3 regions of the Cellulomonas sp. Marseille-Q8402 genome follow, and region 1 is predicted to be linked to each of the others. Evidence: riboswitches for the same ligand, from Rfam matches in the RefSeq annotation. Region 1 holds a riboswitch; each other region holds the start of a gene.

Region 1 (6,950 bases):
GGCGTCGTGCTGCACCCGCTGGCCGGTGGCGCGGCGGTGGAGGAGGAGCTGCACGCGCTGGTCGCGTGACGGCGCCGGGTGGCGTGCGCGCCTCGTGCCCTGGGTACCGTGTCGGCCATGACGAGGCTGTGGCAGTGGGCGGTGCTGGGCGCGGTGCTGCCCGCGGTGTGGCTGGTGGCGATGGTGTGGGTGCAGTCCGACCCGCAGTACCGCGCCGGGTTCCTGGGCTACGCCCTGCTGATGTACGTGATCGCGGTGATCCCCGCCGTCGTGCTGTTCACGCTGCTCGGCGCGCTCGTGCTGACGGTCGCCCGGCGGCTGCCGGCACGGGGTGACGCGCGCCGGGGCCGGGCTTTGGCGGTCGCCGTCGTCGGGTGCGCCGTCGTGACCACGGTGGTCGGCGCGCTCCTCGCCTCCGGGGGCGGCGTGGCGGTCACGTTCGCGCCCGAGGTGCTCGGGTGGTCGGCGCTGGTGGTCGGGCTGCCGCTGACGGCGTGCGCGGCCGCGGCGTGGAGCCGCTGGCGTCCGGACCCGGCGGACGCGGTGCCGAGCGCGCCGGGCGGTGCGCAGGCCTGACGCGGTCCGCGACCGCCCGGCGCGGGCGGGTCAGGCGCGCAGGGCGGAGAGCGCCTGGTCCAGGTCGTCGCGCAGGTCCGCGACGTCCTCGAGGCCCACGGACAGCCGCACCGTCGACTCCGCGATGCCGACGGCCGCGCGACCGGCGGGCCCGAGCTTGCGGTGCGTCGTCGTCGCGGGGTGCGTGACCAGCGACTTGGCGTCGCCGAGGTTGTTCGAGATGTCGATGACGCGCAGGGCGTCCAGCACCGCGAACGTCGACTTCTTCGCGACGTCGGGCGTGGCGCCGTCCGGCACCCGCAGGTCGACGGTCACCACGGTGCCGCCGCCGTCCTGCTGCGCGAGCGCCAGCGCGTGCTGCGGGTGCGACGGGAGGTACGGGTACCGGACCTGCGCCACCGCCGGGTGCTGCTCCAGCCAGCCGGCCAGGGTCAGCGCCGAGGCCGTCTGGTGCCGGACGCGCAGGGACAGCGTCTCCAGCCCCTTGAGCAGCACCCACGCGTTGAACGCGGACAACGACGGCCCGGTGTTCCGGATCAGGGTCTGCACCGGGCCGTGCACGAACGCGTCGGAGCCGAGGATCGCCCCGCCGAGCACGCGCCCCTGCCCGTCGATGTGCTTGGTCGCCGAGTACACGACGACGTCGGCGCCGAGCAGCAGCGGGCGGGACAGCACGGGGGTGGCGAACACGTTGTCGACCACGACGACCGCGCCGGCGGCGTGCGCGAGGCGGCTGACCGTGGCGATGTCGACCAGGTCCTGCATCGGGTTGGACGGCGTCTCGAAGAACACGACGTCCGCCGGGGTCGCCAGCGCCTCCTCCCACTGCGACGGGACGTGGCCGTCGACGTAGTCGGTGCGCACCCCCCACTTCGCGAGGATCTCGTCGAAGATCACCACGGACGACCCGAACAGCGCCCGCGCCGCGACGACGCGCGACCCGGAGCGGACCAGCGCGGCGAGGGCGGTGAACACCGCGGACATGCCGGACGCGGTGGCGTAGCAGGCCTCGGCGCCCTCGAGCAGGCGCAGCCGCTCCTCGAACGTCGACACCGTCGGGTTGCCGTACCGCGAGTAGAGGAACCGGTCGGCCTCGCCCGCGAACGCCGCCTCGGCGTCCGCGGCGTGGGCGTAGACGTAGCCCTGGGTGAGGAACAGCGCCTCGGACGTCTCCTGGAACGGCGTGCGCACGCTGCCGCCGCGGACGGCGAGCGTGTCCGGGCGCAGCCCCTCCAGCGGCAGGCGGTCGTCGCGCCAGGCCGCCGGGCCGGGAGCCGTCCCGGCGTCGCCGCTCACGCCTCGCGCCAGGGCAGGCCGGCGGCGCGCCAGCCCCAGTGCCCGCGCTGCCCGTCGGGGCCGACGTCGCCCTCGAACCCGCTCAGCACGTTGTACGCCGGGCCCAGGCCGGCGGCGGTGACGGTGCTGGCCGCGGCGACCGAGCGCACACCCGACCGGCACAGGAACACGACCGGGCGCGGGTCGTCGGCCGTCACGCCGGCGTCCGCGAGCTCGTCGAGGAACCGCGGGTTGGGGCGGCCGAACCCGTCCGTCCACTGCACGAAGGCCGTGCGGCCCTCGCCGGCGTCCGCGGTGTCGGGCACGCCGACCGACTGCCACTCGCCCTCGGTCCGGACGTCCACCAGGACGACGCGGTCGTCGGACAGCAGCAGGTCCCAGGCCTCCTGCGGGGTGAGGTCACCCGCGTAGGGCGCGCTCACAGCGGACGCACCTGGGCGCTGCCGGAGGTCGCGGCCGGCAGGACCAGGGCCTGCGCCACCACCACCCGCTGCCCGTCGAAGGTCGCGGCGGGGCTGCCGTGCAGCTCGTAGCCCTCGGCCAGCGCCGCGCTCACCCGCTCGCAGAACGTGCGGTCGTCCGGCCCGGTGAGCAGGCGGTAGCGCAGGCGGTCGTCGGTGTCGGTCATGCGTGTCCTCCATCGGTTCTGGCGGAAGCACCCTCGGCCGGGCCCGGCAACTGCCCAGGTCCGCGGGTTGCTGCGGCGTCGTCGAGCCAGATCTCTCAGCCGCTCTGGATGGTGCGGCGATGCTACGCCATCACCGCCGCGGCGCGGTTCACCCGGACCGGTCCGTGGACCGCGGTTGACACGTCCGCGGCGGCCGTCCCATCCTCGACGCAGGTCATGAGCGCCAGCGTCAAGCCCCGGCTCGCTGGCCGGCAACCCTCCCTCCGCGGCGGGGTGCCCCGGGTGACGACCTGGTCGACCGCCGTTCGGCGGCCGGCAAGCGCGGGGTCGCCCGGTCCGTGACGGGCTCCCCACCGATCGTTCGGGGGTACTCCCATGTCCGTCACCGGAACCACCTCGTGTGCACCGGCCCAGACCGCTCTCCTGCCCGTCGTCGGCGGCGACACGCCCGTCCCGCTGGTCGACGGCCGGTCCGTGCCGTACGCCAACCTCGACTACGCGGCGTCCGCACCCGCGCTCGAGCAGGTCGCCGCCCGCGTCGTCGAGGTGCTGCCGCTGTACGCGTCCGTGCACCGCGGCGCCGGGTACCTGTCGCAGGTGTCCACCGCGCTGTACGAGGCGTCGCGGGCCGCGGTCGCGCGGTTCGTCGGGGCACGCGCGGACGACGTCACCGTCATCACGCGCAACACCACCGACGCGCTCAACCTGCTGGCCGGCTGCGTGCCGGACGGCGGCCGGGTCCTGGTCCTCGACGTCGAGCACCACGCCAACCTGCTGCCCTGGGTCCGCTCCGTGCGCGGGTCCGGCCGGACGGCGACGATCCTGCCCGCCGCGCCGACCGTGGCCGCGACGCTGACGGCGCTGCGCGACGAGCTCGCCCGGCAGCCGTACGCCCTGGTCACGGTCACCGGCGCGTCCAACGTCACCGGGGAGGCGCTGCCGATCGCCTCCGTGGTCGCGCTGGCGCAGGAGGCCGGTGCGCGGGTGGCGGTCGACGGCGCGCAGCTGCTGCCGCACCGGGCGTTCTCGCTCGCGGCCAGCGGCGTCGACTACGTCGCGTTCTCCGGCCACAAGACGTACGCCCCGTTCGGCGCGGGTGCCCTGATCGGCCGGCGCGACTGGCTGGACACGGGCACCCCGTACCTCGCGGGTGGCGGCGCGGTGCGCGACGTCCGCACCGACCGGACGCTCTGGCAGCCCGCGCCGGCCCGGCACGAGGGCGGCTCGCCCAACGTGCTCGGCGCGGTGGCGCTCGCCGAGGCGTGCGACACCCTGGCCGCACTGCCGGCCGGTGCGCTCGCCGCGCACGAGCAGGCGCTGCGGGACCGCCTCGTCGCCGGGCTCGCGGACGTCCCCGGTGCGCGCGTGCTGCGGCTGTGGTCGGACTCCAGCGACCCGGTCGGCGTCGTCGCGTTCACCGTGGGCGACCACGACGCCGGGCTGGTGGCGGCGTACCTGTCCGCCGAGCACGGCATCGGCGTGCGCGACGGGCGGTTCTGCGCGCACCCGCTGCTGGCGCGGGTCGGCGTCTCCGGCGGCGCGATCCGCGCCTCGGTCGGCGTCGGCACCACGGCCGAGACGGTCGACCGGCTGCTCGCGGGCCTGCGGGCGTTCGTCACCGACGGCCCGCGCGCCGCGTACGAGGTCGTCGACGGCTGCTGGACCGTGGCGGGGGACACCCGCCCGCGGCCGGCGGTGTCGGGCATCGACACCATCGCCGCGACCGCCGCCGCCGCGTGCGGTCCGGCCGTGGAGGACTGAGGCCTCCCCGCAGACGCGGTCCGGGTCGGCCCGAGCGGGGGGCAGGCCGGCCCGGACCGCCTCAGCGCACCGTCACGCCGAGGTGCGCGGCGAGCGCCCCCGCCAGCTCCAGCAGCTGCTGGTTGCTGATCGTCGCGCCCTTCAGCCCCGCCGTGCCGTCGAGCCCGGCGAGGTCCGCGCCACGCAGGTCGACCTCCCGCAGCTGGGCCCGCGTGACGTCCAGCCGGCCGATCCGGCAGCCCTCGAACCGGACGCGCGCGGCCTTCACGCCCGCCAGGTCCAGGTCCCCGATGGTGCAGCCGACCAGCCGCACGTCCTGCACCCGCGAGTCCCGCAGGTTGAGGTAGTCGATCTTGCCGCCCTCGACGGTCACCCGGTCCCACGAGCCGCCGAACGCCTCCAGCGCGCCGAACCGGCAGTCGCGCAGCGTCACGTCCCGCCACGTCCCGGACCGGGCGCGGAACGTGCCGGCGCGGCAGTCCGCCAGCGTGGTGTCCACCAGGTGCGCGTGGTCGACCGTCGCGCCGTCGAGGTCGCAGCCCCGCAGCAGGCACTCGATGAACCGGCTGCTCTCGGCGTCGACCCCCGCCAGGTCGTGGCCGTCGAGCAGGAGGCGGTCGTAGTCGCCCTCCGGCTCGAGCGGTCCGGCGTAGAGCTCCAGCGTGTCCTCGGGCGGGGTGGTCATGGGACCAGGGTGGCATCCCGGATCGAGCCTGTGGACGACGGCCGCCGGCGGTCCGCGCCGCCGTAGCGTGCTGGCATGGAGATGCGGGACGTCATCGCAGCGGGTGCGCACTCGGCCGGCCCGGCCGAGTGGGTGGGTGCGTTCCTGCTGTCGCCCGGCGCAGCCGCGGTCGCGGCGGTCGTCGCCGCGGTGCTCGCGCTGACGGCGGCCCGGTCGCGGATCCGCGCGGACGTCACGATGGCCCGCGAGGAGCGACGGCGGGCCGAGGCCTCGATCGCGCAGGCGAGGGCTGCGCAGGTCGAGGACCGCGACTTCGCCCACTGGTGGGACGCGTACCGCTGGGCCGTCGAGCGCGCCGACGACGACCGGCGGCAGGACGTGGCTCCGGTGATGTCGGCGCTGGGGCGTGCGGCAACCACCCCTGTGACCGTCGCGCTCGCGGCGATAGCGTGGCCCGGGGGGTCCGAGGACGAGCAGGAGCACCGACATGACTGACCGGACCGACATCACCAGGCGGCCCACGAGGCCGAGCGGACGCGCGGCGCGCCGGCAGGCGCTCGCCGAGGAGGACGCACGGGACGAGGCCCTCTGGCGCCTCGAGCTCAGCCGCTTCGAGCCCCGGACCGGCGGGCACGACGACGCCCGGCGCGCGCGGGAGCGCGAGCAGGAGTTCATCCGGCTCTCGCTGGAGTCCGCCCGGTACTGGCACGAGGAGCACAAGCGCCTCACGCGCGGCGGGCTGGTGCAGCAGATGTGGCGGTCGCTGTTCACCTGACGCGCGTACGCCGGCACACCTCACACCAGCGGTCGCACCGCCGCCGACAGGTGCAGCTTCCCCCGCTTCCCGTCCCACGCCACGACCGTCCACCCGCTCCCGTCCTCGCCACGTCCCACCCGCACCGCGGGCGACGAGGGCAGCAGCACCGGTGCCGCGAACTCCACGTCCCACGTGTACGCCTCACCGCGCCGGGCGCCGACGTCGGCCAGCGCCCGCGCGGCGGTGTACATGCCGTGCGCGATGGCCCGCGGGAACCCGAGCGCCCGTGCCGTGAGCGGCGTGAGGTGGATGGGGTTCGCGTCGCCGGACACCGCCGCGTACCGGCGGCCGGTCCCGGCGTCGAGGGCCCACCGCCCGGTCGGGGCCGGGGGGACGAACTCGGCCCGGGCCGCCTCCTCGGGCGCGGCGCCCGGCAGCCGGACGCCGGGCGCGAGGTAGGTGGACACCCCGCGCCACGCGGGGACGTCGCCCGGCGCGGAGCCGGCGCGCCGGACCTCCGTCACCAGGTCGACCTGCGCGCCCTTGCGGTGCGGCCGCAGGTCCTGCGCCCAGGCCCGGACGTCCAGCAGGTCGGTCACCCGCAGCGGCTCGCGCTGCTCGACGCGGTTGGCCAGGTGCACCATCCCGAGGGCGGGCAGCGGGAAGTCGGCGCGCACGATCAGCGCGGTCGCGACGGGGAACGCGAGCACGTGCACGTAGCCGGCCGGCAGCACGTCGCCGGCCGGCTCGCCGACCAGGTGCTGGTAGGCGGTGAGGGCGCCCGGGTCGGGCCGGACGTCGTCGAGCCGGTGCAGGACGGCGGGCAGCACGGGGGACCGGGGCGCGGACGGGGCCCCGCCGAGCGCGCGGCGCAGCGGACCGCCGACCGCCGCGCGGCCCGACGCGAGCCCGGCCCGGGCGTAGAGCGCGCCGAGGCCGGGCGGCTCGCGCAGCTCGACCTCGCGGCGGGTCCCGGGGGCGGCGACGGCCGTCACCGCCCCACCATGCTCTGCCCGCACACCCGCAGCACCTGCCCGGCGACGCCACCGGCCTGCGGCGACGCGAGGAACGCGACGGCCTCGGCGACGTCGACCGGCAGGCCGCCCTGCTGCAGCGACGACAGCCGCCGCGCCACCTGCCGGGTGAGGGCGGGCATCCGCGCCGTCATGTCGGTCTCGATGAACCCGGGCGCGACGGCGTTCGCGGTGCCGCCGAACGCGGCGAGCAGCGGCGCGGTCGCCTGCACC
Region 2 (6,950 bases), on a different contig from region 1:
CGGCTGTCGGACGGCTGCGGCAGAGTGGCCGCCATGACGAGCACCGACGCACCCGGGGACCCCGCCGAGCCGGCACCGCCGGTGGAGAACCAGGTCCAGCACCCCGTGACCGCCGCGACCGCGGGCGCACGCCCGGCCGGCCGCCGGTGCTTCGGCGACGGCGACCCCCTCTACGAGCGGTACCACGACGAGGAGTGGGGCGTGCCCGTGCACGGCGAGCGCTCCCTCTACGAGCGGGTCACGCTCGAGGCCTTCCAGTCGGGGCTGGCGTGGATCACCGTGCTGCGCAAGCGCGAGGCCTTCCGGGAGGCCTTCGCCGGCTTCGACCCCGCCGTGGTCGCCGCGTACGACGAGCACGACGTCGAGCGCCTGATGGCCGACGCCGGGATCATCCGGAACCGCGCCAAGATCACGGCGACCATCGCGAACGCCCGGGCGCTGCTGGACCTGCACGCCCAGGGCCGGACGCTCGACGCGCTGTTCTGGGCGTACGCGACCCCGGCGGCGGACCGAGCGCGCGCCCGGACCTTCGCGGACGTGCCGGCGACGACGCCGGAGTCGGTCGCCCTCGCCAAGGAGCTGAAGTCGCTCGGGTTCCGGTTCGTCGGCCCGACGACGGCGTACGCCGCGATGCAGGCGTGCGGGATGGTCGACGACCACCTCGCGGACTGCCCGGTGGTGCTGGCGCGCGCCTGAGGCCACGCGCGCACCGCGACCTCACCCGTCCGCGAACTCCCGCACCGGCGACCCGTCCACGTCCACGTCGACCCGGAACACCGCCCCGCCCCGCTCCTCCTCGGCGGACGCCGGCCCCGGCAGAGCGTCGCCGCCGGTCCACGACCCGCCGCTCGACGCCGTCGTGACGTACAGCGCCCCCGACCCCGCCGGCCCGAACCCCGGGCAGGTCACGTCGGGCACCGGCACCGCGTACGCACCCCGCGGCGTCCCGTCGGCCGCGAACCGGAGCACGTGCCCGCCGCCGTACGTGGCGATCCACAGCCCGCCCTCGGCGTCGACCGCGGTGCCGTCGGGGCCGGGCCCGTCGGGCCTGAACGCGAGGAAGGGCTCCGGCTCCCCCGCCGTCCCGGCCGCGACGTCGTAGGGGAGCCGGTGGACGACCTTCGCGTCCGTGTCGGTCAGGTAGAGCACGCTGCCGTCCGGGCTCCACGCGATCCCGTTGCCCAGCGCGACGCCGGTGAGGGCGGTGTCGACCTCGAGCCCGCCCGGTCCGCCGACCACCCGGAGCACGACGCCGTCACCTGCGGACCCGCTCCGCGGCAGGGTCGAGACCCAGAACCGCCCCGCCGGGTCGCAGCCGCCGTCGTTGAACCGGTAGTCGTCGGGCATGTCCTCGGGCCGGGTCAGCGGGCCGAGCCGGGTGCCGTCGTGCACCGCGAGGCCGTCGGCCGTGGCGAGCAGCAGCCCGCCCGAGGAGGTCGGCCACGCGACGCCCACCGGTGAGGTGGTGCTGAGCACGGTGTCCCGGGCGGGGTCGCCGTCGGCCCAGCGGTGCACGGCGCGGCCGTCGATGTCGACCCACACCAGCGCGGACGACCGCGCGTCCCAGACCGGCCGCTCCCCGAGCCTGCGCGCGGTGCTCTCCGAGCAGGCCTGCGCGCCCGTGGCGGCGTCGGCGACGAGGTCGCGCACGTCCAGGCGGTCGCGGTCGGCGGGGCGGGGGACGCGGCGCAGGTCACGAGGGCTCACCTCCCGCAGCCTCGCACGGGGCCGCCGGACCCGCACGGGCGCGCGCCCGCCGGTGTGATCCGGGCCACGAGAACGTGACGCGTCAGGGGCACTGGACGCCCACCCGCACGCGTCCTAGGGTTGCCGCACCATCCAGAGCGACCGAGAGACCTGGCTCGTCGACGTCGCAGCAACCCCCTCCGCGTGGAGGGTGTGGGTGCTTCCGCCAGGTTCGATGGAGGCGACGATGAGCAGTACCGGCGTACCCCTGCACCCGGGCCACGGCGACGTGGTCGCGGACGGCCTCGGCGCGGTCGACCGCCCGACGGTGTCGTTCGAGCCTGTTCCCGCCGCGGAACCCGGACGCCGCCCCGCGCCTGTGGGCGACGGTGCAGGAGCCTGGCCTCGGCGCGCCCGGACTTCGTGTCCGTGACCTACGGCGCCTCGGGCAGCACCCGCCGCACGACGCGCGCGCTGGTCCGGCGGCTGCTGCGCGAGACGTCGCTGACGCCGATCGCGCACCTGACCTGCGTCGGGACCTCGCGCGAGGACCTGGCCGACACGATCGAGGAGTTCCTGGACGAGGGCGTCCGCTCGTTCCTCGCGCTGCGGGGCGACCCGCCGGCCGACCACTCGTGGGAGCCGCACCCCGACGGCCTGCCGACCGCGAGCGCGCTCGTGGGCCTGCTCCGGGAGATCGAGCGGCGCCGGTGCGCGTCGAGCCCGGCGCAGGCGGTGCGCGCCGCCTCCCGGCCGCTGTCCGTCGCGGTGGCCGCGTTCCCTCGCGGCAACGCCGGCTCGGGCGGCACGCTGCAGCAGGACGTCGAGGCGCTGCTGGCCAAGCAGCAGGCCGGTGCGGACTTCGCGATCACGCAGGTGTTCTACGACGCCGGGTCGTACGCCGAGCCTGGTGACGCTGGCCCGCGACGCGGGGGTGACCATCCCCATCGTCCCGGGGATCATCCCGATGACCGACCCGGCCCGCCTGCGCCGCGTCCAGCAGGCGACCGGCGTCCCGGTCCCCGCGGACGTGCTGGCGCGCCTGGACGCGTTCGACCCGGACGACCCCGCGGACGTCGCCCGGCGGCACCGGGCCGGCACCCGGCTCGGCGTCGACCTGGTGCACGCGGTGCTGGACGGCGGCGCGCCCGGCGTGCACCTGTACACGTTCAACACCCACGGTCCCGCGCTGGACCTGCTCGCCGGTGCCGGCCTGGGCGGAGACGGCCCCACCGCCCACAGCCGCGTCGAACCGGCCCCCACGACCACCCTGACCCCTGTCCCCACCAGGCCGAGGCGAGAGATGACCGAGCACCAGACCCACCCGTTCCCCGCCGCCACCGTCCTGGGCTCCCCCCGGATCGGGCCGCGCCGCGAGCTCAAGAAGGCCCTGGAGGCGTTCTGGGCCGGGCGCGCGAGCGCCGAGGAGGTCGAGGCGACCGCCGCGGACCTGCGCCGCCGTACCCGCACCCGTCTGGCCGGGCTCGGCCTGGACACCACGCTGCCCGCGATCCCGAGCGCGTTCTCGTTCTACGACCACGTGCTCGACGCCGCGGCCGTCCTCGGCGCGGTCCCGGAGCGGTTCGCCGACCTGACCACCGCCGACGGCGGCCTCGACCTCGCCGGCTACTCCACGGTCGCCCGCGGCCGCGGGGACGACCTGCCGCTCGAGATGACCAAGTGGTTCGACTCGAACTACCACTACCTGGTGCCGGAGATCGGCCCCGCGACGACCTTCCGGTACGCGAGCGACCGTCCGGTCCGCGAGCTGGCCGAGGGGCTGGCCGACGGCGTGCTCACCCGGCCGGTGCTGGTCGGTCCGGTGACGTTCCTGGCGCTCGCCAAGCCGACCGAGGACGCCCCCGAGGGCTTCCTGCCCATCGACCGCCTGGCCGACGTGCTGCCGGTGTACGCCGAGCTGCTGCGCGACCTGGCCCGCGCCGGCGCGACGTGGGTGCAGCTGGACGAGCCGGCCCTGGTGTCCGACTCGACCGGCGTCCCGGCCGACCGGCTGCTCGGCGCCGCGGCCGAGGCCTACCGGGTGCTCGCGACCGAGCTGCCCGCCGCCGAGCGGCCCGCGATCCTGGTCGCCGCGCCGTACGGCGACCTGCGCGACGCGCTCCCCGTGCTGGCGGGCACGGACGTCGAGGGCCTGGCGCTCGACCTGGTCCGGGGCGCCGCCCCGGCCGGCCCGGTACCCGGCCTGGAGGGCAAGGTGCTGGTCGGCGGCGTCGTCGACGGGCACAACATCTGGCGCGCCGACCTCGACGCGGCGCTCGGTGCCCTCGAGGGCCTGGAGGGGCTGGGTGCCCGCCAGGTGTCCATCGGCACGTCGACCTCGCTCTTCCACGTGCCGCACGACGTCGAGGACGAGACGCAGCTGGACCCGACGCTGCGCTCCTGGCTCGCGTTCGCCGACCAGAAGACGGCCGAGGTCGTCACGCTGGCCACGGGCCTGACCGAGGGCCGCGAGGCCGTGCACGCCGAGCTGCTGGCCGCGGCCGACGCGCGCCGGTCCCGCGCCGAGGCCGCGGGTGTCGTCCGGCCCGAGGTCCGCGAGCGCCTGGCGGGTCTGTCGTCCGAGGCGTTCCGGCGCGGTGCGTTCGCCGACCGAGCCGCCGCGCAGGCCGAGCGCCTGCAGCTGCCGGTGCTGCCGACGACGACCATCGGGTCGTTCCCGCAGACGCCGGAGATCCGGGTGGCCCGCGCGGCGTTCGGCCGTGGCGAGCTCACCGCCGCGCAGTACGAGGACGAGATGAAGGCGGAGATCCGCCGCGTCGTCGCGCTGCAGGAGGAGATCGGCCTGGACGTCCTGGTGCACGGCGAGCCCGAGCGCAACGACATGGTCCAGTACTTCGCCGAGAACCTCGACGGGTTCGCGGTCACGCAGCACGGCTGGGTGCAGTCGTACGGCTCCCGCTGCACCCGCCCGTCGATCCTCTGGGGCGACGTCTCGCGCCCCGCGCCGATCACGGTGCCGTGGACCACGTACACGCAGTCGCTCACGGCGAAGCCCGTCAAGGGCATGCTCACCGGCCCGGTGACGATCCTCGCCTGGTCGTTCGTGCGCGACGACCAGCCGCTGGCCGACACCGCGAACCAGGTGGCGCTGGCCCTGCGTGACGAGATCGCGGACCTGGAGGCCGCGGGCACCGCGATCGTGCAGGTCGACGAGCCCGCCCTGCGCGAGCTGCTGCCCCTGCGTGCCGACGACCACGCCGCCTACCTCGACTGGTCGGTCGCCGCGTTCCGCCTCGCCACCTCGGGCGTGCGGCCGGACACGCAGGTCCACACGCACCTCTGCTACTCCGAGTTCGGGGAGATCTTCGGCGCGATCGACGGGCTCGACGCCGACGTGACGTCGATCGAGGCGGCCCGGTCGAAGATGGAGATCCTCGGCGACATCGCCAGCGAGGGCTACCCCCGCGGCATCGGGCCGGGCGTGTGGGACATCCACTCCCCGCGCGTCCCGAGCGAGGCCGAGGTGACCGAGCTGCTGTCCGAGGCGGTCCGCGTGGTCGACCCCGCGCAGCTCTGGGTCAACCCCGACTGCGGCCTGAAGACCCGCCGGTACGCCGAGGTGACCCCGACGCTCGAGCACGTGCTCGCGGCGACCCGCACCGTGCGGTCGTCGCTGGCGGTGCCGACGGCCTGACCCGCACGCGCCGACGCCCCGGTCCCCTCGCGCCGAGGGGGCCGGGGCGTCGGCGTGGTGGCCGGGCGGCGGGTCAGGCGGACGCGTGCGCCTCGCGTGACGCGCCCGCGCTCTCGATGGTCGCCGGTGTCCCACCGGTGCTGACCTCGATGCGGCGCGGCCGGGCCTCCTCGGCCACCGGGATGGTGAGCGTGAGCACGCCGTCGGCGTACGACGCGGAGATGGCGTCCAGGTCGAGCCCGCGGCCGACGGTCAGCTGCCGCGCGTAGGTGCCGACGGGGCGCTCCTTGGCGAGCCACTGGACGCCGTCCTCCGTGCGCGCCGTGCGCTGGGCGCGGATGGTCAGCGTCCGGTCGTCCACGTTCACGTCGATGGTCCCGGGGTCCGCACCCGGCAGGTCGACGTGCAGGACGTAGTGGTCGCCGGCGCGGAACAGGTCCATCGGCATGGTCGCGGCGGCACGCTGCGAGCCGAGCACCTGGCCCATCAGCCGGTCCATCTCCTGGAACGGGTCGAATCGCGTAGCCACAGCCCGTCACCTCCTCGGAAGCGTCCACGCGGTCCCGGACGGTCCGGGACCGTGCTGCCCCGGCGCGGCCGCGCCGAGAGGGCTACGAGAGATGTTCTAGCACTCTCGGGTGCCGAGTGCCAGATCGAGGCCCAGGGTGTTCGCCCAGAGGTGAACGTGCTGGTCAGACGCGCGCGGCGTCACCCTCGACGGCCTCGCTGAGCGCCTCGACGATGCGCACGTCGGCGTCCAGCCAGGGCACGGCGCGCCACTGCCCGCTCGGCAGCCAGCGCAGCTCGTCGTGCTCGACCAGGGGCTCGGGGACCCCGGACGCGACCTCGGCCAGCCACAGCCGCATGACGTAGGTGTCGCTCAGCCGCCAGCACCCGTCGTCGGGCCCGGCCAGCTCGCCACCGAGGGCGACCCGGACGCCGAGCTCCTCGCGCAGCTCCCGGTGCAGCGCGTCCTCGGGCCGCTCACCCGGCTCGACCTTCCCGCCGGGGAACTCCCAGCGGCCGGCGAGGCTCGCGGGCGACCGGCGCCGGGCGGCGAGCAGCGCGCGGGGGGCGTCGAGATCGTCCACCAGGGCGGCGGCGACGACGAGGACGGGCGGCTTCATGCGGCCGAGTCTGCCAGGGGTCGGTGCCCGGCGCGTGGCGGTCAGGCGACGACGAGCAGGCCCGCCAGGCTCACCCCGGCGGCCACCAGCGTCGCGACCGCGCCGAGCGCGAGCGGCCGACCACCCGTCCGCACCAGGCGGCCGAGGTCGATCTGCGTGCCGAGCGCCGTCATCGCCGCGGCGAGCGCCAGGGTGGTCACCGGCTTCACGGCCGGCAGCACGGCGTCGGGCACCAGGCCCGCGGACCGCACGGCCACCGCGACGACGAACCCGACGACGAACAGCGGGACGAGCGGCGGCCGGGCACCGGACGTCCGGACGGGCGCGGACCGGCGGCGGCTCAGCCCGACGCCCGCCACCAGGGGCGCGAGCAGCACGACGCGGGCCAGCTTGGCCACGACCGCCACCGACAGCGCCGCCGCCGACACCGTCCCGGCCGCGGCCACGACCTGCGCGACCTCGTGCACCGACATGCCCGCCCA
Region 3 (6,950 bases), 1.6 Mb from region 1:
CGCCCAGGAAGAACGCGTCGAACAACCCGCGCTCGGCGGTCCGGGCGACGCGCTCGAAGGACGCGAAGCCGGTCTGGGAGCCGGACTCGGGGTCGGACCAGACGGTGGTGTGGTTGACGCCCTGGAAGAAGACGCCGAGGTGGACCTCCGCGTCGGGCCGGGTGATCGGGGGCTCGGTGTGCGCAGTCATCGTGCTGCTCCTCAGGCGGTGCGGCGGGCGGCGCCCGCGAAGCGGTTGGCGGGCCTGGTCAGGCCCAGGTGGTCGCGCAGGGTGGCGCCGGACCGGGGTGCGGCCGTGAGCCGCGCGGCGCGCAGGGCGGGCAGCACGTCCCGCGCGAGCACGGGCAGGTCCACGTCCAGCACGGCGGGCAGCAGGCGGACCCCGTCGACCGACGGGTCGGCGGCGAGCTCGGTGAGCAGCGCCAGGAGGCCGGCGGCGTCACCGACGTGCCGGAGCGGGGCACCTGCCGACCAGGGACCGGCTGCGTCGAGCTCGGTCAGGCGGTCCCGCGCGCGTCGGCCGGGGGTGTCGAGCACGAGCTCGACCTCGATCGCGGCCAGCGCGGCGCCGGCCGTGCGCGCGGCCGCGGCGGACCTGCGCGCGGCCGCGACGTCCGGCCCCCCGACGAGGGCGACGTCCACCAGCTCCTCGTCCCGCTCGCCCGGTGCCACGTCGCCGGGCCGGGCGAGCACGACCAGCTGCCCCTGCGGCGGGCGGGGCGTGATCAGCGGCCCGACCACGGAGAAGCTCTCCCCGGTGAAGTCCACGCGGTGGATCCGCTCGCGGTCGACGTACCGGCCGGTGGCGACGTCGCGGATCACGGCGTCGTCCTCCCACGAGTCCCAGAGGTCGCGCACCACCTGGACGACGTCGCGGGCCTCCCGGTCGAGGTCGGGCACCGCGGCGCGGCCGTAGGCGGCGGGCGTCGCCCCGCCCGGGGTGACGGCGGCGATCCAGCCGCCGCGGCCGGAGGCGGCCAGGTCGAGCGCCGCGAGCTGCGCGGCGACGTGGAACGGCTCCGGGTAGGTGGTCGGCACCTCGGGCACCAGGCCGATCGCCGTGGTGGTGCGGGAGACGAACGCGGCGCGGGTCACGGCCTCGAGCCGGGCCGCGGTGGTGGCGCCGGGGGTCGCGGGCAGGACGGCGTCCGCGAACGACGCGAACGTGAGGCCGGCGTTCTCCGCGTGCCGCACGGTGCGGGCCAGGCGGGCGCCGGAGACGAGGTCGGCGGCGGGCAGCCCGGACGCGGCGGCGGCCGCGGGGTGGCTGCCGGCGCCGTCGACGTCGAGGCCGAGGAACAGCGGGGGGACGGTCATGTCAGGGCTCCGGAAAGGTGGTGGGGGACGGCGGCGCGGCGGCGTCAGAGCGCCGAGTGGTCGCCGATCCGGTGGTAGCTGCGGTCGTGGTAGACGAGCGGCGACGCCGTGGCGGCGGCGGGTGCGTCGGCCGCGGCGCTCGAGGACAGCGCGCGCAGGGACACGAGGTAGCTGTCGCCGACCGGCGTGCGCTGGAGCACGCGGGCGCGCACCCAGGACACGGCACCGTCGATGACGGGCTCGCCGGTGGTCAGGGACGTCCAGCCGCCGTCGGCGAACCGGTCGACGCCGCTGGTCGCGAACCGGGCCGACACGTCGTCCTGGTGGTCGGCCAGGAAGCTGACCGCCAGCGTCGGGGCCGCGGACACCGCGGGCCACGACGAGGACGTCGACGCCAGCGAGAACGCCAGCAGCGGCGGCGCCGCCGACACGGAGATCACCGAGGTCGCGGTGAACCCGACCGGGCGCCCCTCGTGGCGCAGCGCAACCACGGCCACGCCGGCGGGGTGCCGGCGGAACACGGACTTGAACTGCTGCGGGTCGAGCTGCGGCTCGTCCTGCTCGGCCAGGAGGTGCTCCAGGGCGTCGAGGTCGGCGCGCTCGGCGGTCACCGCGCCACCGCCGCGAGCCCGGCGTCGGCGCCGGCGGCGCGGCGCAGCGCCGGCTCGGCCCGCACGAGCCAGGTGTCGAGGACGGCGTCCAGGTCGGCCAGCTGCCCCTCGGTGACGGTGAGCGAGCGGGTCGGCACGACCGCGCCGAGCTCGACCAGGACGGGGCGCAGGTGCACCTCGCCGACCAGCGCGTGCGCGGGGTTGCCGGACACGACGAGCGGCACGACGACGACGCCCGTGAGGCCGTCGGGGCCGTACAGGTCGAGGAACGCCTTCAGCAGGCCCGTGTAGGAGGCCTTGTAGACCGGGGTCGCGACCACCGCGACGTCGGCGGCGGCGAGCCGGGCCAGCGCGGCGTCGGCGGCGGGGTGCACGGGGGTGAGCAGCTCCCCGGCGATCTCCGCGAGGTCGACGGTGGCCACCTCGGGGGAACCACCGAGCAGGGCGGCGACGCGGTCGGCGGCCGCGCGGGCCGCGAGCAGGGTGCGGGAGCCGGGTCGCGGGTTGCCGGAGACGGCGACGACGGCAGGGGGACGGGACGTCATGGAGTGCCTCGCAAAGGGTCGATCACGCTTGCCGCGCGGCGGAGCGGGCACCCTCGCGGGCGTCCGGCCGACGGCCAGGTCATCTCCCGGAGCACCCCGCCGTGATGTGGGGTTGCTGCCCAGCGAGCCGGGGCTTGGCGCTGGGACTCTCGACCTGGGCGGGTGTCTAGCAGCGATGCGGCCCAGCACCGAGCAGGTGCCGCCGACTTCTCACGATCCGGGACCGTGCGTCCCGCTGGGACCTTCGTCCCGTGACAACGCTCCGCGATGCGAGACGCGGCACGGATTCGTTGACGCGGGCGGACGCCGGTTCGTATGTTCCCCGGCACCGGACCACGACGACGGACTCCCTGGGGAGCCAGCGCGTCGGCGGGGTCCGGCAGGTCATGAGCTCCGACACCAAGCCCCGGCTCGTCGGACGGCAACCCCCGCGTGGGTGGGTGCCCCGGGTGAGGACCAGGTCCGCTGCCGACCGGCAGCGGGCAACGCGCGAGCCCGCCCCGGCGGGCGCAGGAGGAGATCGCATGATCCGGAGCACGGTGGCGCCGCCCGCGCACCCGCTCTCCCTGCGCGAGCACGGCCGGCCGTCCCCGGCCGGCCGGCCGGGCGCGACGCGGGGCACCGCCGTCCCCGAACGGAGCCGTCATGCCCGCCTCCTCCCCGAGCCCGGCCGGAGCCGCTGTGCCGCACGAGCCGCACGACCCGCCGCACGAGCCGCCCGACCTCGGCGCGACGCACGTCGTCCTCGGCGTCGACCTCAGCGCGGTCGGCGCGCGCCCGGGTGAGCACGGGCCGCTCGCCACGGTGGCGGCGCGCCCGTTCGACGGCGAGCGCCTCGCCCGGCTGGTGCACCGCGCCGACCGCGGGTTGCTCGACCTGGTCGTGCTCGGCGACGCGCTGCTGCTGCACCCCGGCCGGCGCCAGGTGCCCGGCCGGTTCGACGCCGCCGTGGCCGCCGCCCGCGTGGCACCGCTCGCGTCGCAGACCGCGCTGGTCGCCGGCGTGGCGCACCGCGAGGTCGAGCCGGCGCACCTGGCGGCCGCGATCCGCGGCGTCCAGCGGGCCGGCGCCCTCGCGGGCTGGCAGCTCGCGGCGCCGGCCGGGTACCGGGACGAGGCCGACGACGCCGCCTGGGCGGCCGACGCCGCGGCCGCGCTCGCCGCCGTCGTCGCGGCGTGGGACGGCGGGCAGGACGCCGGGGCCGTCCGGCGCGACGGGCAGGGGCGGTACCGGGTGGACCACGAGGGCATCCGGTTCGCGGTGCGCGGCCGGGCGGCGGCCGCGCCCGCGCCCGGCGCCGGTGTCCGCCCGCTCGTCGTGGTCCCCGTGACCGGGCCGGCAGGCGCGGCGGTCGCGGGCCGGTACGCCGACGTGGCGCGGGTGGCCGTCCCCGACCCGGCGAGCGGTGCCCGCCTGCGGCAGCTGGTGCGGTCCGCCGCGACGGCGGCCGGCCGGCGCGCGGACGCCGTGCGGGTCCTGGCGGACGTCGACGTCGCGCTCGCCGACGACCGGGCGAGCGCCGCGGCCCGCCTCGACCTCGTCCGCGCCGTCGAGCGTCCCGGCGACGCCGAGCCCGGCCGGGCGGGGGACCGCGCGCTGGTGCTCGCCGGCACCGGGGCGGACCTGGCCGGTGTCGCCGCGGACTGGGTCCGGGCCGGCGCGGCCGACGGCTTCGTCGTCCGGCCCTCGTCACCGGAGGCCGACCTGGACGCGCTGGTCGACCGCGTCGTCCCCGCGCTGCAGCAGGCGGGCCTCTTCCGGCTCCGGCCCGCCCCGCCCGCCCCGCCCGACCGGCCCCGCCAGTCCGACGTCCGACCCCTTCACCCGATCGAGGTGACCCGATGACCACGACGAGCCTGCCGCACCCGCGGCCGGCCGACCCGGCGCGGCTGACCGTGCGCGCGGTCCGCCTGCAGGACCCGCTGGTGGGCCCGCTGCTGGACGGCCTGGCGCACGAGTACAGCACCCGCTACACCGGCCTGCTGACGCCGGCGCAGCTGCGCGACGAGCTGCAGCACGACGGCGCCGACGAGATCGCGCCCCCGGACGGCGAGCTCGTGCTCGTCCTGGAGGAGGGCGCGCCGGTGGCCGGCGGGGCCTTCCGCCGGCGGACCGAGCCCGAGCACGGCGACGCCGCGCGCCTCGCCGACCCCGCTGCCCGCGACGCGGACGGCGCACCCGCCGTGCCGACCGCCGAGCTCAAGCGCATCTGGACGCACGCCGAGCACCGGCGCCGCGGCCTGGCCCGCGTGGTGCTCGACGAGCTCGAGGCGCGCGCGGCCGCCCGGGGGTACCCGCGGCTGTACCTGACCACCGGTCCCCGTCAGCCCGAGGCGGTCGGCCTGTACCTCGCGGCGGGCTACACGCCGTTGTTCGAGCCGGCCGACTACCCGGGCGAGCTCGTGCCGCACGCCTTCGAGAAGTGGCTGGTGCAGCGGTGAGCGCCCCGGCAGCCGTCGTGGTCGAGCCGCCCGCGGGCCCGCCGGCGACCGCCACGGCGCTGGCCGACCTGCCGGTGCTGCCCGCCCGGCACCCCGGCCGCTGGGTCGCGACGGCCGGCGTAGCCGTACTGCTCGCGATGGTGCTCAGCTCCCTGCTGACCAACCCGCAGTGGGAGTGGGACGTCGTCGCGCAGTACCTGACCTGGCCGTCGGTGCTGCAGGGCGTGTGGGCGACGATCCGGCTCACGGCCGTCGCGGCGGTGATCGGGTTCGGGCTCGGCACGGTGCTCGCGCTCATGCGGCTGTCCCGGTCGCCGCTGCTGCGCTCGGTGTCCTGGGCGTACTCGTGGGTGTTCCGGTCGGTGCCGCTGATCCTGCAGCTGCTGCTCTGGTACAACCTCGCGTACCTGTACCCCGAGCTGTCGCTGGGCATCCCGTTCGGACCGCCGTTCCTCGCGTTCGACACCCTGGACGTGGTCGACAAGTTCGGCGCCGCGGTGCTGGGCCTCGGGCTGTCGCAGGCGGCGTACTCGGCGGAGATCGTGCGGGCCGGCATCCTCGGCGTCGACCAGGGGCAGCACGAGGCCGCCGCGGCGCTCGGCATCCCGCGCGCCCGGCAGCAGCTGCGGATCGTGCTGCCGCAGGCCATGCGCACGGTCGTCCCGACGTCGGTCAACGAGATCATCGGCCTGCTCAAGGGCACGTCCGTGGTCTACGTGCTGGCGTACGGCGAGCTGTTCTACACGGTGGGCGTGATCTACGGCCGCAACCAGCGGGTCGTCCCGCTGCTGATCGTCGCGGCCCTGTGGTACCTCGCGACCACCACGGTGCTGACCGTCGCCCAGTACTACCTGGAGCGGCACCACGCGAAGGGCGCCCTGCGCACCCTGCCGCCGACGCCGTTCCAGCGGCTGCGGTGGACGCTCGGCGTCGCCGCCGCGCGGGCGACCGGTCGGCCGCTGCCCGCCGACCTGCCGCCGTCGTTCCTGTCCGGACCCGCCGGCACGCGGCGCGGCCACCTCACCCGCGCCGGCGCACGCCGGGACGCCCACCTCGAGACCCCGCGCGACGGAGGCCCGGCATGACCACCACGCTGCCCCGGACGGCGATCGCCCCGATCGCCGCGCCCGACGCCCGCCCCGCCGGCGGCCACCTGCAGATCCACGGCCTGCACAAGTCCTACGGGACGCTCGAGGTGCTCCGGGACGTCGACCTCGAGGTCCGGCCGGGCGAGGTCACCGCGATCCTGGGCCCGTCCGGCTCCGGCAAGTCGACGCTGCTGCGGCTGATCAACCACCTGGAGCGGCCCGACCGCGGATTCGTGGCGCTGGACGGCGAGGTGATCGGGTACGCGCAGCAGCGGACCCGTCGCCGCGGACGCGGGCCGGTGCTGCGCGAGCTCACCGAGCGCGACGTGCTGCGCCAGCGCACCCGCATCGGGTTCGTGTTCCAGAACTTCCACCTGTTCCCGCACCTGACCGCGCTGGAGAACGTCGTCGAGGCGCCCGTCTCGGCGCAGGGCCGCGACCGCACCGAGGTCGAGGCCGAGGCCCGGGCGCTGCTCGCCCGCGTCGGCCTGGCCGACAAGGCGGACGCGCGGCCCCGGCAGCTGTCCGGCGGCCAGCAGCAGCGCGTCGCCATCGCCCGGGCGCTGGCGATGCGGCCGTCGCTGCTGCTGTTCGACGAGCCGACGTCCGCGCTCGACCCCGAGCTGGTCGGCGAGGTGCTCGCCGTCATCCAGGGGCTCGCGCACGGCGGCACGACGCTCGTGGTCGTCACCCACGAGGTCGGGTTCGCCCGCGACGTGGCCGACACCGTCGTGTTCATGGACGCCGGCGTCGTCGTCGAGCAGGGCCCCGCGGCCCAGGTGCTCACCGCGCCCGCCCACGCCCGCACCCGCGCGTTCCTCGACAAGGTCCGCTGACTCCTTCCTCCCCTCACCCCTTCCCCGAGAGGTACCTCCCGATGACCACCACCACGACGCGCCCGGTCCTGCGGCGCCGACCCGTGCGCGCCGCCCTGGCCGCCCTCCCGGT

Evidence for each region. Region 1 has a riboswitch for S-adenosylmethionine ahead of ACWPWW_RS08900 (DUF1737 domain-containing protein). Riboswitches for the same ligand answer to the same signal wherever they lie in the genome.
Region 2: another riboswitch for S-adenosylmethionine. It lies ahead of ACWPWW_RS11195 (methylenetetrahydrofolate reductase); the one in region 1 lies ahead of ACWPWW_RS08900 (DUF1737 domain-containing protein).
Region 3: another riboswitch for S-adenosylmethionine. It lies ahead of ACWPWW_RS01515 (NAD(P)H-dependent oxidoreductase); the one in region 1 lies ahead of ACWPWW_RS08900 (DUF1737 domain-containing protein).

What each region holds. Positions count from the first base shown of each region.
Region 1 is NZ_CBCPLX010000001.1:1,930,629-1,937,578, reverse strand. It holds gene ACWPWW_RS08920 (hypothetical protein) at 1-69, shown strand, start outside; gene ACWPWW_RS08915 (hypothetical protein) at 118-576, shown strand; gene ACWPWW_RS08910 (O-succinylhomoserine sulfhydrylase) at 607-1,872, opposite strand; gene ACWPWW_RS08905 (rhodanese-like domain-containing protein) at 1,869-2,294, opposite strand; partial or broken gene ACWPWW_RS08900 (DUF1737 domain-containing protein) at 2,312-2,500, opposite strand; SAM riboswitch class I at 2,507-2,615, opposite strand; SAM riboswitch class IV at 2,713-2,828, shown strand; gene ACWPWW_RS08895 (aminotransferase class V-fold PLP-dependent enzyme) at 2,876-4,261, shown strand; gene ACWPWW_RS08890 (pentapeptide repeat-containing protein) at 4,323-4,946, opposite strand; gene ACWPWW_RS08885 (hypothetical protein) at 5,022-5,441, shown strand; gene ACWPWW_RS08880 (hypothetical protein) at 5,434-5,721, shown strand; gene ACWPWW_RS08875 (MaoC family dehydratase) at 5,742-6,698, opposite strand; gene ACWPWW_RS08870 (3-oxoacyl-ACP reductase) at 6,695-6,950, opposite strand, start outside.
Region 2 is NZ_CBCPLX010000002.1:22,157-29,106, forward strand. It holds gene ACWPWW_RS11185 (DNA-3-methyladenine glycosylase I) at 34-696, shown strand; gene ACWPWW_RS11190 (SMP-30/gluconolactonase/LRE family protein) at 718-1,707, opposite strand; SAM riboswitch class I at 1,833-1,928, shown strand; partial or broken gene ACWPWW_RS11195 (methylenetetrahydrofolate reductase) at 2,116-2,532, shown strand; gene metE (5-methyltetrahydropteroyltriglutamate--homocysteine S-methyltransferase) at 2,597-5,341, shown strand; gene ACWPWW_RS11205 (Hsp20/alpha crystallin family protein) at 5,415-5,870, opposite strand; gene ACWPWW_RS11210 ((deoxy)nucleoside triphosphate pyrophosphohydrolase) at 6,034-6,468, opposite strand; gene ACWPWW_RS11215 (YeiH family protein) at 6,510-6,950, opposite strand, start outside.
Region 3 is NZ_CBCPLX010000001.1:324,479-331,428, forward strand. It holds gene ACWPWW_RS01500 (NtaA/DmoA family FMN-dependent monooxygenase) at 1-190, opposite strand, end outside; gene ACWPWW_RS01505 (LLM class flavin-dependent oxidoreductase) at 202-1,317, opposite strand; gene ACWPWW_RS01510 (flavin reductase family protein) at 1,362-1,928, opposite strand; gene ACWPWW_RS01515 (NAD(P)H-dependent oxidoreductase) at 1,925-2,473, opposite strand; SAM riboswitch class IV at 2,493-2,628, opposite strand; SAM riboswitch class IV at 2,856-2,969, shown strand; gene ACWPWW_RS01520 (LLM class flavin-dependent oxidoreductase) at 3,119-4,318, shown strand; gene ACWPWW_RS01525 (GNAT family N-acetyltransferase) at 4,315-4,914, shown strand; gene ACWPWW_RS01530 (amino acid ABC transporter permease) at 4,911-5,999, shown strand; gene ACWPWW_RS01535 (amino acid ABC transporter ATP-binding protein) at 5,996-6,838, shown strand; gene ACWPWW_RS01540 (ABC transporter substrate-binding protein) at 6,880-6,950, shown strand, end outside.